Regions from separate parts of the Pantoea sp. LS15 genome, predicted to be linked through region 1. Evidence: predicted binding sites of a transcription regulator. Region 1 holds the regulator's gene; each other region holds the start of a gene.

What was found. Region 1 encodes CRP, which controls carbon source genes, mostly activating them, when cyclic AMP is high. Its sites were predicted from a motif close to ATGTGANNNNNNTCACAT; they were not measured.
Region 2: the regulator CRP is predicted to act here: its motif matches at 1,110-1,127, upstream of deoC (deoxyribose-phosphate aldolase).
Region 3: the regulator CRP is predicted to act here: its motif matches at 1,543-1,560, upstream of HED65_RS13485 (PTS mannitol transporter subunit IICBA).
Region 4: the regulator CRP is predicted to act here: its motif matches at 1,700-1,717, upstream of HED65_RS17485 (YjcB family protein).

Annotation. Positions count from the first base shown of each region.
Region 1 covers NZ_JAAVXA010000011.1:132,122-135,305, forward strand. Annotated here, with positions in the region: gene HED65_RS16400 (YccS/YhfK family putative transporter) at 1-1,427, opposite strand, end outside; gene crp (cAMP-activated global transcriptional regulator CRP) at 1,485-2,117, opposite strand; gene HED65_RS16410 (OsmC family protein) at 2,429-2,833, shown strand; gene HED65_RS16415 (phosphoribulokinase) at 2,900-3,184, opposite strand, start outside.
Region 2 covers NZ_JAAVXA010000010.1:114,219-117,402, forward strand. Annotated here, with positions in the region: gene HED65_RS15605 (YjjI family glycine radical enzyme) at 1-995, opposite strand, end outside; gene deoC (deoxyribose-phosphate aldolase) at 1,258-2,037, shown strand; gene deoA (thymidine phosphorylase) at 2,092-3,184, shown strand, end outside.
Region 3 covers NZ_JAAVXA010000008.1:67,391-70,574, reverse strand. Annotated here, with positions in the region: gene HED65_RS13485 (PTS mannitol transporter subunit IICBA) at 1-1,359, opposite strand, end outside; gene HED65_RS13480 (DUF3302 domain-containing protein) at 2,018-2,374, shown strand; gene HED65_RS13475 (HlyD family secretion protein) at 2,377-3,184, shown strand, end outside.
Region 4 covers NZ_JAAVXA010000013.1:49,522-52,705, forward strand. Annotated here, with positions in the region: gene HED65_RS17480 (sensor domain-containing diguanylate cyclase) at 1-1,289, opposite strand, end outside; gene HED65_RS17485 (YjcB family protein) at 1,779-2,060, shown strand; gene ssb1 (single-stranded DNA-binding protein SSB1) at 2,122-2,646, opposite strand; gene uvrA (excinuclease ABC subunit UvrA) at 2,898-3,184, shown strand, end outside.

The DNA.
Region 1 (3,184 bases):
GTGAGCAGTTGCAGGGTGTATACCGCCGTTACCGTAAAGCCCACCATCGCCCAGCCGTAGTTTTTGCGGATAATCAGGTAGCTTACCAGCGTAATTATCAGCATTCCCGCCAGGGTATAGCCTTCCGGCACGTGAAAGTGCAGCGTGACGCCTGCGATAATCAGCCCGGCCATCGTTCCGCCCGCCCGGTGCAGTATACGCACGCGCGTGGCGCCGTAGCCGTTCTGGGTGACAAACAGCACGGTCATTAAGATCCAGTAGGGTTTTGGCAGATGCAGCGCCATGCCCATCAGGCTGGCGGTACTGAGCATGACGCTAATCCGTGCGGCGTTGCGCAGAGCGGACGATTTAAGAGACAGATAGCTTCTGAGCGCCGGCAGTAACGGCAGACGTTTTTGTTTATCGGCCATGAGATCGCGGGGATAAAGCGGACGTTGCGTGCGCAACACACGGGCGATACGGCTGAAATGCCAGGCGGCAAACTGACCCACCGGGTTGTCCTCATGCTGGCGGGCAATTTTCTCCAGCGCGCCGAGCTGTTTTTCCATGTTAAAACGCGTGGGATAGCGGTGATATAAAATGTCATCAGCCAGCACTCTCAGACGCGCGGAGACGGTTTGCGCATTCCAGCGGATCACCGCTTCGGCATGACTGCGCTCGACCAGCTTTTGCACTTCCTGAGGATGGTGCAGGCTCACGGAAATATGCTCTTGCAGATCCAGCCCCACCTGGAAGATACGCAGCAGCCGTTTGTATTCGTGATTCTTGTTGGCGGCGAGCATATGCAGTTGCTGATAGCACTGGCTGATCAGATCCACCACCTTTTGCTGGCGTGTCAGCAGCGGCGGCAACGATTTTTCCGGATCGGTGTGCTGGGTAAGCAGGGTGTATTTGGCCTCGCAGTAATCAGCAAGCTGCACATAGAGCAGGCTCAATGATTCACGCAGGGGCTGTTCCCGCCACAGCCAGAACCAGAACCAGTTAAACAGCCCATACCACAGCGTACCCAGGGCGTAGATCAGGAGCGGCTCCCACACCGGCATGTTCCCCGCAAGGCTCAGCGTGAAGATGGCCGCAATCAGTGAGGCGGGAAGCAGGCGCGCATGAAGGGCGCTGATTTCGGCAGTGACGCCGAGCGTCATCGCCAGCACGGTCAGGATCAACGGCAGCGGAATATCGCGGGCCAGTAAAAGCTGCACGGCGAGGCTACAGCCAGCAAACAGCGAGCCGCCAATAATCAGACGTTTAAAAAAGCGCTTATGCGGTGTGTCCAGGCCGGCAATGTTGCAGCAGGCGGGCACAAGAGAAAACAGCAGACCTTGCTGAAGATGTCCAAGGATAAGGCCCACGGCCACAGGAAGACACAACACCAGCGTTTGTCGCAGTGCGTAGTTAACTTCCGGGTGATAAATCAGCCTGCGCCACATGGGGAAGAAAGACAAAAACGGCGTGACACCTTGCGATGGCACGCCGTCTGAGTGGAATTAACGCGTTCCGTAGACCACGATGGTTTTACCATGGGCGGAGATCAGGTTCTGATCTTCCAGCATTTTCAGAATACGGCCCACTGTTTCACGGGAGCAGCCGACGATCTGGCCGATCTCCTGACGGGTAATTTTAATCTGCATGCCATCAGGGTGGGTCATCGCATCAGGTTGTTTTGCCAGGTTCAGCAGAGTCTGTGCGATACGGCCGGTAACGTCCAGGAAGGCGAGGTTACCCACTTTCTCGGATGTTACCTGCAGACGGCGAGCCATCTGGGAAGAAAGACGCATCAGGATATCAGGGTTAACCTGAATCAACTGACGGAATTTCTTGTAAGAAATTTCAGCCACTTCACATGCTGTCTTTGCGCGAACCCAGGCGCTACGTTCCTGGCCTTCTTCAAACAGGCCCAGTTCACCGATGAAATCGCCTTGGTTCAGATAAGAAAGGATCATCTCTTTCCCTTCTTCATCTTTGATCAGCACTGCCACCGAGCCTTTTACGATGTAATACAACGTTTCCGCTTTTTCACCCTGGTGAATCAGCGTGCTCTTCGATGGGTACTTATGAATGTGGCAATGAGACAAGAACCATTCGAGAGTCGGGTCTGTTTGCGGTTTGCCAAGCACCATGCGCTGTTATCCTCTGTTATAAGCTGTCACCAGAGTCATCAGATGCATCCGGACTCTGGGGTTGCAATCGAATTCTTACCCATACCCTGGGAAGTCGGCTATCGTAACGTTTCGCAGCCAGTAAAGTTTGATGTCCTCTGCATACATGTGTAACGTCAATGTATTACTGTAGCATCCTGAGTGTTTTAGCATAGCTTTCGCCGCGTGTCTCCTGGTGTCTCGCTTCAGCATGATGCAGGTCGCCTTCCATTGCGAGAAATGTAACGCACACGTAATCTGTCACCAAAAATGCAACGTTGGAGTTAATGAATATGCAAGCGCGCGTGAAATGGGTTGAAGGGTTAACATTCCTGGGCGAGTCCGCTTCAGGACACCAGGTTTTGATGGATGGTAACTCCGGCGATAAAGCGCCAAGCCCGATGGAGATGGTATTGATGGCTGCTGGTGGATGCAGCGCAATTGATGTGGTGTCGATTCTGCAGAAAGGTCGTCAGGATGTGACGGATTGCGAAGTTAAACTCACGTCGGAACGCCGTGAAGAGGCGCCACGCCTGTTCACCCATATTAACCTGCACTTTGTGGTCACCGGTAAGGAACTGAAAGACGCGGCAGTTTCGCGTGCGGTGGACCTGTCTGCCGAGAAGTACTGCTCTGTGGCGTTAATGCTGGAGAAAGCGGTAAAAATCACCCATTCGTATGAAGTGATCGAGGCGTGATTGGTGGGGCATCGTGCGTGTAGATGCCCTCACCCTAACCCTCTCCCGTTGGGAGAGGGAATATGATCACGCGATCTGCTTCCCTTCCATCAACCGCTTCACCAGCGGCGTCATGATGAGTTCCATCGCCAGCCCCATTTTCCCGCCCGGCACCACCAGGGTATTCATGTGGGAAATGAACGAGCCCTGCAACATCGCCAGTAACCACGGGTAATCAATGCCTTCGAGGTTGCGGAAATGGATCACCACAAAACTCTCATCCAGCGACGGGATGCTTTTTGCCGCGAATGGGTTAGAGGTGTCAACTGTCGGTACACGCTGGAAGTTAATATGGGTACGGGAGAACTGCGG
Region 2 (3,184 bases), on a different contig from region 1:
TTTTCGCAAAGTGTGTTCACTGCTTCTGCCAGACCGTACATCCCAAACATAGGCACAAACCGATCGGTATCAATCAGCCCCTCTTTTACCAGGAAGCTATTCTCAAAGAAGCCAGATTGCTCATACAGGAAACCGCAGCGTGCATCGATGATAGCAATTTGCTGCTGGCAGTAATGCGGGAGCGTGCGGGTGAAGAAGTCTTCAATGGATGTGCTGCGTTCAGCAATGGTTTTGAGGTTAAGGCGTACAAGGGTGCTCCCACCGCCTGCAAGCGGCAGGGAGTTGTAACAACTCACCACGCCGTAACGGCCTTTTGTGAAAATTTTATCATTAATTGGGCCATTAGAAATATGCGGTTTACTGCATTTACATATGTTTTTTGCCACCTCAAGCAGTAAATCGTCCGGGGTAATATCTGGATCGTAGATAAAGGTGAGGTTTGGCGCGACCTGCTTCAGCTCTGCATCGGCACGCAGAATTGCACGGGTGATGGGGCCGTCAGCAGGCCCGATGTTTGCGTGCATAAACGCATCCGGCAGCGTTCGGTCGAGATAGCGCCAGAAACGTTTTATTCGGCTATCAACTTCTTCTTGTGTTAGAATTCTAACATATGGTTGCAGTAACACATCAAGATGACCCAGATAAACAGGCATGGATGTTACGGATGGAACATGGTGGTAAAGGATGGTGAGTAGTGAAAGGGCGTCATCCAGGTCTTTCGCGCCTTCCAGCTCCAGCCATTCTGAGCCGTTGGCCAGAAATTTAGCATAATCCGGCAGAACATAGCGGGGTTTGTAGGGTGCGTGGCCTTCGAACATATCGCAGATAAAACCCTCGTCCAGCGCGGCGCGCGCAGCCTGAGGGAGTTCCGGATAAGGCAGGTTGTTTTCCGCTTCCAGCGCCAGGAAATGACGTTTTTGTTCCGGGGTTAACACCGGGCTTGTCACAATGTGCTGGCAACGTTGTTGCAGGGCGTCGGGGCTGGAGTGGGACATGATCGCTTCCTTGATTATTCTGCGGATGATGAACGGATTGTAGGAAGCCAGCCTGTTATGGCTTTTGATCCGACAGGGGGTATTGCTGCTTTAGTCGGCAATTAGCACGATAAAGTTTGAAGAAGATCTCATTACAGTAATGCAAATTTGTACGTAGTTTTCATTAACTGTGATGAATGTCGAAGTGTAGATGCGGGTGAATGTTAGAATACTCACAGACCCGCAAGGTAAAATTTATACGGCACTGCCGTTGGAGAATGTTATGACCGATTTAACTGCAAGCAGCCTGCGCGCGTTGAAACTGATGGACCTGACCACCCTGAACGATGACGACACCAATGAAAAAGTCATCGCCCTGTGCCATCAGGCGAAAACGCCCGTCGGTAACACCGCAGCTATCTGTATTTACCCGCGCTTTATCCCGATTGCCCGTAAGACGCTGAAAGAGCAGGGCACGCCGGACGTGCGTATTGCAACCGTGACTAACTTCCCGCACGGCAACGACGATATCGAGATTGCGCTGGCAGAAACTCGCGCAGCTATTGCTTACGGTGCAGATGAAGTTGACGTGGTATTCCCATACCGTGCGTTGATCGCGGGTAACGAGCAGGTCGGTTTTGACCTGGTGAAAGCCTGTAAAGACGCGTGTGCTGCGGCAAACGTACTGCTGAAAGTGATCATCGAAACCGGTGAGCTGAAAGAAGAAGCCCTGATTCGTAAAGCATCTGAAATCTCCATCAAAGCGGGTGCTGATTTCATCAAAACCTCTACCGGTAAAGTGCCAGTGAATGCCACCCCGGAAAGCGCACGCATCATGATGGAAGTTATCCGCGATATGGGCGTGTCCAAAACTGTTGGTTTTAAACCAGCGGGCGGCGTACGCACCGCGGAAGATGCACAGCAGTTCCTGGCCATTGCGGATGAACTGTTCGGCGCTGAATGGGCAGATTCCCGTCACTATCGCTTTGGTGCATCCAGCCTGCTGGCCAGCCTGCTGAAAGCGCTGGGTCACGGCGATGGTAAGAGCGCAAGCAGCTACTAAGGTTTGAATTGCCGGGTGACGCGAAGCGATCCCGGCTTATTTCGGGAGGTTACCGTGTTTCTCGCACAAGAAATTATTCGTAAAAAACGTGATGGTCATGCATTAAGCGACGAAGAGATCCGCTTCTTTATCAACGGCATTCGTGATAACACCGTCTCTGAAGGGCAGATCGCTGCGCTGGCGATGACCATTTTCTTCCACGATATGTCGATGCCTGAGCGGGTCTCGCTGACGATGGCGATGCGAGATTCAGGAACCGTTCTCGACTGGAAGAGCCTGAACCTTAACGGCCCGATTGTGGACAAGCACTCCACAGGTGGCGTAGGTGATGTGACTTCCCTGATGCTCGGCCCAATGGTGGCAGCCTGTGGGGGTTACATCCCGATGATCTCCGGGCGCGGCCTCGGCCATACCGGTGGTACGCTCGACAAACTGGAAGCCATTCCGGGCTTCGATATCTTCCCGGATGACAACCGCTTCCGCGACATTATTAAAGACGTTGGTGTGGCGATTATCGGCCAGACCAGCTCTCTTGCTCCGGCAGATAAGCGTTTCTATGCCACCCGCGATATCACCGCGACCGTTGACTCCATCCCGCTGATCACCGCCTCTATCCTGGCGAAGAAACTGGCCGAAGGGCTTGACGCGCTGGTGATGGATGTAAAAGTAGGTAGCGGCGCCTTTATGCCAACCTATGAACTTTCTGCCCAGCTTGCCGAAGCGATCGTTGGCGTCTCCAACGGTGCCGGCGTGCGCACCACAGCACTGCTCACCGACATGAACCAGGTCCTGGCCTCCAGTGCCGGTAACGCGGTTGAAGTGCGTGAGGCTGTACAGTTCCTGACTGGTGAATACCGCAACCCACGTCTGTTCGACGTCACCATGGCGCTGTGCGTTGAGATGTTAATCTCCGGCAAGCTTGCCAAAGATGATGCAGACGCGCGCGCGAAACTGCAGGCGGTGCTGGATAACGGCAAAGCGGCGGAGATCTTTGGCCGCATGGTGGCGGCGCAGAAAGGTCCTACCGATTTCGTGGAAAACTATGTGAAATACCTGCCAACGGCGACGCTCAGCAAAGCGGTTTATGCCGATAGCGAAGGCTTTGTGTCAGCCATGGATACCCGTGCACTCGGCATGGCGGTTGTCT
Region 3 (3,184 bases), on a different contig from region 1:
GAGGAAGTTGGTCAGCGAAATATGCTGTGCCTGTGGAACCTGACGCATGGCGCGTTCGGTCAGATCGCGGTGCGTGATAACCAGGTCCACATCTGGTGGCAGGCTGTTGATGGCACTGTTGGTCACAGAGATGTTAGTCAGACCCGCATCCTGCACTTTCTTACGCAGCACACCTGCACCCATTGCGCTGGAACCCATACCGGCGTCACAGGCAACGATGATTTTACGCACGTGGCTCAGGTCGTTAGAGACATCACCAGCCGCCAGCGGTGTAGCGCCTTTGGATTCCGCTTTCATGTCGTGCATACGACGGGTAGCCGCTTCGATATCATCATCTTCTTTCACTTTGCTGGTTTTCAGCAGGATAGAAGAGACCACGAAGGAGACCGCCATTGCTGCACAGATAGCCGCGATGTTTGCGAAGTAAGCCCCTTTTGGCGTCATCGCCAGTACCGCCAGGATAGAACCCGGAGACGCCGGAGAAACCAGACCACCGCCCAGCACGCTCAGGGTGAACACACCGGTCATACCGCCGAGGATAACGGCCAGGATCAGACGCGGATTCATCAGCACGTACGGGAAGTAAATTTCGTGGATACCACCCAGGAAGTGAATGATAGCCGCACCGCCAGCAGACTGCTTCGCGCTACCGCGACCAAAGAACATGTACGCCAGCAGAACACCCATACCTGGGCCCGGGTTCGCTTCAATCAGGAAGAAGATGGATTTGCCGAGGTCATGAGACTGCTGAATACCCAGCGGTGAGAAGATACCGTGGTTGATGGCGTTGTTAAGGAACAGGATTTTCGCCGGTTCAACAAAGATAGACGCCAGCGGCAGCATGTCGTGCGCAACCATGAAGTTAACGCCTGCTGCCAGAATTTTGGACAGCACTTCAACCGCAGGGCCAATGCCGAGAAACGCCAGAATCGCCAGGATCATACCAATGATGCCTGCGGAGAAGTTGTTCACCAGCATTTCGAAGCCAGAGCGAATCTTACCGTCTACCCAGGAATCAAAGTGTTTGATTGCCCAACCACCCAGAGGACCCGCAATCATTGCGCCAAGGAACATTGGCATATCTGCACCGACAATCACACCCATGGTGGTGATTGCACCCACTACACCGCCACGGTCACCGCCCACCAGACGACCACCGGTGAAACCGATGAGCAGCGGCAGCAGATAAGTAATCATTGGGCCAACAAGTTTCGCCAGCGTTTCGTTAGGCAACCACCCTGTCGGAATGAATAATGCGGTGATGATACCCCACGCGATAAACGCGCCGATATTTGGCATCACCATGTTGCTGAGGAAACGACCAAAGCTTTGTACTTTGATCTTGAAATCGGATGACATAAAACACCCCTTCTTCTGTTTACGCTTAGGCTTGCGGCCCGAGGTTTATTGTTAATGTGAGGCGGCAGAGGTAGCCGGGCCCTGTTCATGCTGTGAAATCTGGCACTGAATCGTTCAACTGTCCAGATGACGAAAATTTGTGTGATGCGTGTCACGTAAAGGTAGGGGGTGTGGATATCAATGAAGTGATCTAAATCACAAAATAAGCGGACAAAAAAAATACGATGACGAAAAATGGAGCAGAAAGCACCCTTTTTTGTGAGTTTTGTCACATTTGATTGTGGCGGGTTTGTCTCTGTATTGTGATGTCATTCACAAAATATTTTTATGCAGATTTCTCCGGCTGTGATCCTCAACAAATTCTGTCTTGTGATTTAGCGTCAGGATGGCATGAGGCGACACAGAAAGCTAAAAAACCACTTTTCATATGTGGTATGGCGAAAAGTTAAAACGTGGATTACGCTCATATTGTAAGGTTAAGTCTATTATTATTCAGGTTATATTTTGACACGTTTATAAACTTGCATGGAGATATTATAAAAATCCATACTCCCCGGCTGCTGAAAATAGCAAGTGATTACTGTTTTTATAAAAAACTAATTAGGCTGCGTATTGTTTTATTAATTTAATGAGTTGACGTTTTTTAAGTGAGGAGAATATGTTTCTCAACTATTTTGCGCTGGGCGTATTGATTTTTGTTTTCCTGGTCCTTTTTTACGGCGTCATCGCCATTCATGACATCCCGTATAATATGGCCAAAAAGCGTAACCATCCCCATGCCGATGCGATTCATACGGCAGGATGGATCAGCCTGTTTACGCTCCATGCCATTTGGCCGTTCCTGTGGATCTGGGCCACGCTGTACCGTGAAGATCGCGGCTGGGGGATGCAGAACCACATCGTGAAGCCTGATGAGGTTCCCGGTATGGATGAACTGACCAAACGCGTGGCGGAGCTTGAACAAAAGCTGGCAGCGGTAAAACCCACTGCTGATAAGAACACGCTGGAGCACTAATCATGGATCTGTTGATTATTCTGACCTATGTGGCATTTGCCTGGGCTATCTTTAAAATATTCCGTATTCCCGTTAACCAGTGGACGCTCGCCACCGCGACATTAGGCGGGATATTTATTGTTGCGGGACTAATCCTGCTAATGAACTATAACCACCCGTATACCTTTACGGCTCAAAAGGCGGTTATTTCTATTCCGATTACGCCGCAGGTTACCGGGGTGGTCAGTGAAGTGACTGATAAAAATAATCAGCTCATTAAAAAGGGTGAAGTGTTATTTAAACTTGATCCAGGTCGCTATCAGGCGCGTGTAGACAGACTCCAGGCTGACCTGGTGACTGCGACGCACAATATCGACAACCTTAAGGCACAACTGTCGGAAGCGGTCGCCAATACCACGCGGGTGTCTGCGGAACGCGATCGTCTGTATAAAGATTATCAGCGCTACCTGAAAGGCAGCCAGGCAAAGGTTAACCCGTTCTCTGAAAGCGATATCGACAATGCGCGTCAGAACTATCTGGCACAAGATGCGCTGGTTAAAGGCTCTGTAGCCGAACAGACACAAATCCAGACTCAGTTAGACAGCATGGTTAACGGTGAGCAATCTCAGGTTGCCTCTCTGCGTGCTCAGCTTGCCGAAGCCAAATACAACCTGGAACAGACAGTGGTGCGTGCGCCAAGCAATGGCTATATCACCCAGGTGCTGATTCGTCCGGGGACCTATGCCGCGGCGCTGCCTCTGCGTCCGGTTATGGTCTTTATCCCGGAACAGAAACGTCAGATTGTGGCGCAGTTCCGTCAGAACTCATTGC
Region 4 (3,184 bases), on a different contig from region 1:
TCCACAACCCCAGCACTAAACGACAACTCCAGTTTTTTCTCTCCAACCCTCAGCGGTTTGGTTTTTAGCGTGGTATGCAGCCTGGCGGACAGTTGCGCCGCGTCATGACCATGAGTTTGCGCCAGCAGAAGCAAAAACTCCTCCCCTCCCACGCGCCCTAATGCAGAATCTGAAGGGGCTAACTCACGGATACAATCACAAAAGTGAAGAAGCGCCGCATCGCCTACCTGGTGTCCCCACTCATCATTGATTTGTTTGAAAAAATCCAGGTCAAACATCAGGACACAAAAATGGCTGTTAGCCTCCCGCCTGGCATTTGCTGATTGAGCAAGTTCCAGTTGCTGCAAAATCGCCGAACGGTTAAAACAGCCGGTGAGATCGTCAATCGTGGCTTTCACTTCCAACCGCTGCTCTGCTTTCTTTCGCTCGGTAATGTCGAGCCCAATATTCAGGATAGAGTTGTCCGGCAACAGTATGTTTGACCACAATACGGTCAACTGCGTACCGTCTTTACGTAGTGGATGCCACTCATACATGTCCTTGAGGGGAGAGATATTTACCGACTCTCTTACCCGACGCCGCTCTTCAGGATCGGGGTAAAACAGCGAGAGCGGATCGGCATGAGCCCCGATCTCCGCCATCGTCCAGCCAAATACTTTTTCACACTCGGCATTCCACAACACGCAGCGGTTAAATTTGTCGAAAGAATTCATTAAAACCGGAGCCCGCTCAAACAGGGTCTTATATTGTGTCACGACACGCTGCATTTCCTGTGCGGTTTTCTCGCGGGCAATAATTTCCTCAAAATAGTCTTTTAATTTTTCGACCAGCACCACGACGATATTTTTCAGGATTGGCAGAGAATACAATTTCTCATCAAATGCCAGAAAGAAATATCCCCTGCAATGCCAGTTATGGGTCGAAAGTTTGCATAGTACACCGCTTTGCAATTGCGTATAGCCAGGGTGCTGCGGAGGAAATAAGGCGCGACCAATCTTCTCTTTCCAGTAGACCACCCGCCATGACCGGTGATGCCGCTGTAACAGGGCTCCCGCCAGAAAATCGGCGACTTCAAAAGAGTGGCAGGCTACATCACCCGCGCAGACCACACGGTGCAGTCCGTCATTATCATTAACGCTAACCCAGGCAAGGCTTGCCCCCAGAGATCGATTGATCGTCTCCAGCATTTCTGCCAGTGAACACTGAGTGTGAAGCTGGGGCATCAACTTAGCCAGTGCATGCAAAGCCTGCATGCTGTCATTGACAATCTCACATCGTTTTTTTTTCATCTTTTCGCCGATTATCACGCGATAAACCGGACGCAACTTTCTTCAGATTCAAAAACTGGTCAGCCAAAGCTGGAGGCTGAATATCAGCACAGCGAAATGAAACGACTGTTGTGTGTAATTAAAAACGGACAAATAAATAAAATAACAATAAAATTCAAAAACCTGAAAGGTTAGCTGCGAGTAAATTAATATGTCCACTCAAGCATAATCCATACGTTTATTGCTGTAAACGCTGTACAACAGGCGCCGTCTTGCAGAGGTTTTGCTATCTCAATGAATTCGTTATGAAGAGCAGGGGAAAAGGGTTTCTTAGCCTGCAAAGATATATTTTCTTTCTGATACCTCCCCCTTTCATTCAGTTGTGAATCCTCCCATTTTCACACCTCTGACTCTGGCGAATAAATCATCAAGTGTGATATAGTTCACATATCTTGTGTAATAATAAACACTGTTTCATTCAGTGAGTCTGTTTTGTAGAGGATGGGTTTTATGGCAACCATTACTACCAGCATGGTTCTCTTACGCTGGCCGTTGTTGAGTGCGGTATTGATGTTTTTAGCCAGCACGCTGAACATTCAGTTTCGTAAGTCTGATTACGCTGGCCTTGCTATCATCAGCACTCTGTTGGGGTTAGGCGCAGCTTGCTGGTTTGCCACTGGTCTTCTTGGCATCACCCTGCTGGACATTGCCGCCGTCTGGGAAAATATTAAAGTGGTGATGGTTGAAGCAATGAGCCACACACCGCCAGACTGGCCGATGGTGATTACCTGATCCCTTACGGAATAAAAAAACCCAGACTATTGTCTGGGTTTTTTGTTTGGATATCAGAGGATCAGAACGGAATATCGTCGTCGAAATCCATTGGTGGTTCGTTAGACGGTGCAGGAGCAGACTGCTGCTGCGGGCGAGACTGTGCGCCGCCGCTAAACTGGTTGCCACCCTGCGGCTGCTGAGGCTGACCCCAACCGCCCTGCTGCTGGCCACCACCTGCTGGTGCGCCACCACCCTGACGGCCACCCAGCATCTGCATGGTGCCGCCAACGTTTACCACCACTTCAGTAGTGTATTTCTCAGCGCCGGACTGATCGGTCCATTTGCGGGTACGCAGCTGGCCTTCGATATAAACCTGAGAACCTTTACGCAGATATTCACCGGCCACTTCTGCCAGTTTGCCAAACAGCACAACACGGTGCCATTCAGTCTGCTCTTTCATCTCACCGGTCGCTTTATCACGCCAGGATTCGGAAGTAGCCAGCGTAATGTTGGCAACTGCGCCACCACTCGGCATGTAGCGTACTTCCGGGTCCTGGCCCAGATTACCGACGAGAATCACCTTGTTTACGCCTCTGCTGGCCATGTTCGTGTCTCCTGAATACGTTTCTTAATAGTGTAAACGCGCGAGTGTACCATTTCCATGCTGCATTTTGATAGCTGCGAGATGGATTCCAGAGTTCTCGTGCGAACGCTACATTGTTACATAGCCAATCGGAAAATGCATTCCAATACTGTATATTCAAACAGGTTAAATTGTGTCATAATTAGCCGTTTCTGACAGCCGTTTGTCCTTCAAACAAACCAGGCAATCCGTGTTCCAACCGGGAAAGGTGAATGGATAAGATCGAAGTTCGGGGCGCCCGCACCCACAATCTCAAGAATATCAACCTCATAATCCCTCGCGACAAACTCATCGTCGTGACCGGGCTTTCGGGGTCTGGCAAATCCTCACTGGCTTTCGACACTTTATATGCCGAAGGACAGCGTCGTTACGTTGAATCACTCTCTGCGTACGCACGTCAGTTCCTGTCGCTGATGGAAAAACCGGATGTCGACCATATTGAAGGGTTGTCCCCTGCCATCTCCATTGAGCAGAAGTCTACCTCGCATAACCCGCGTTC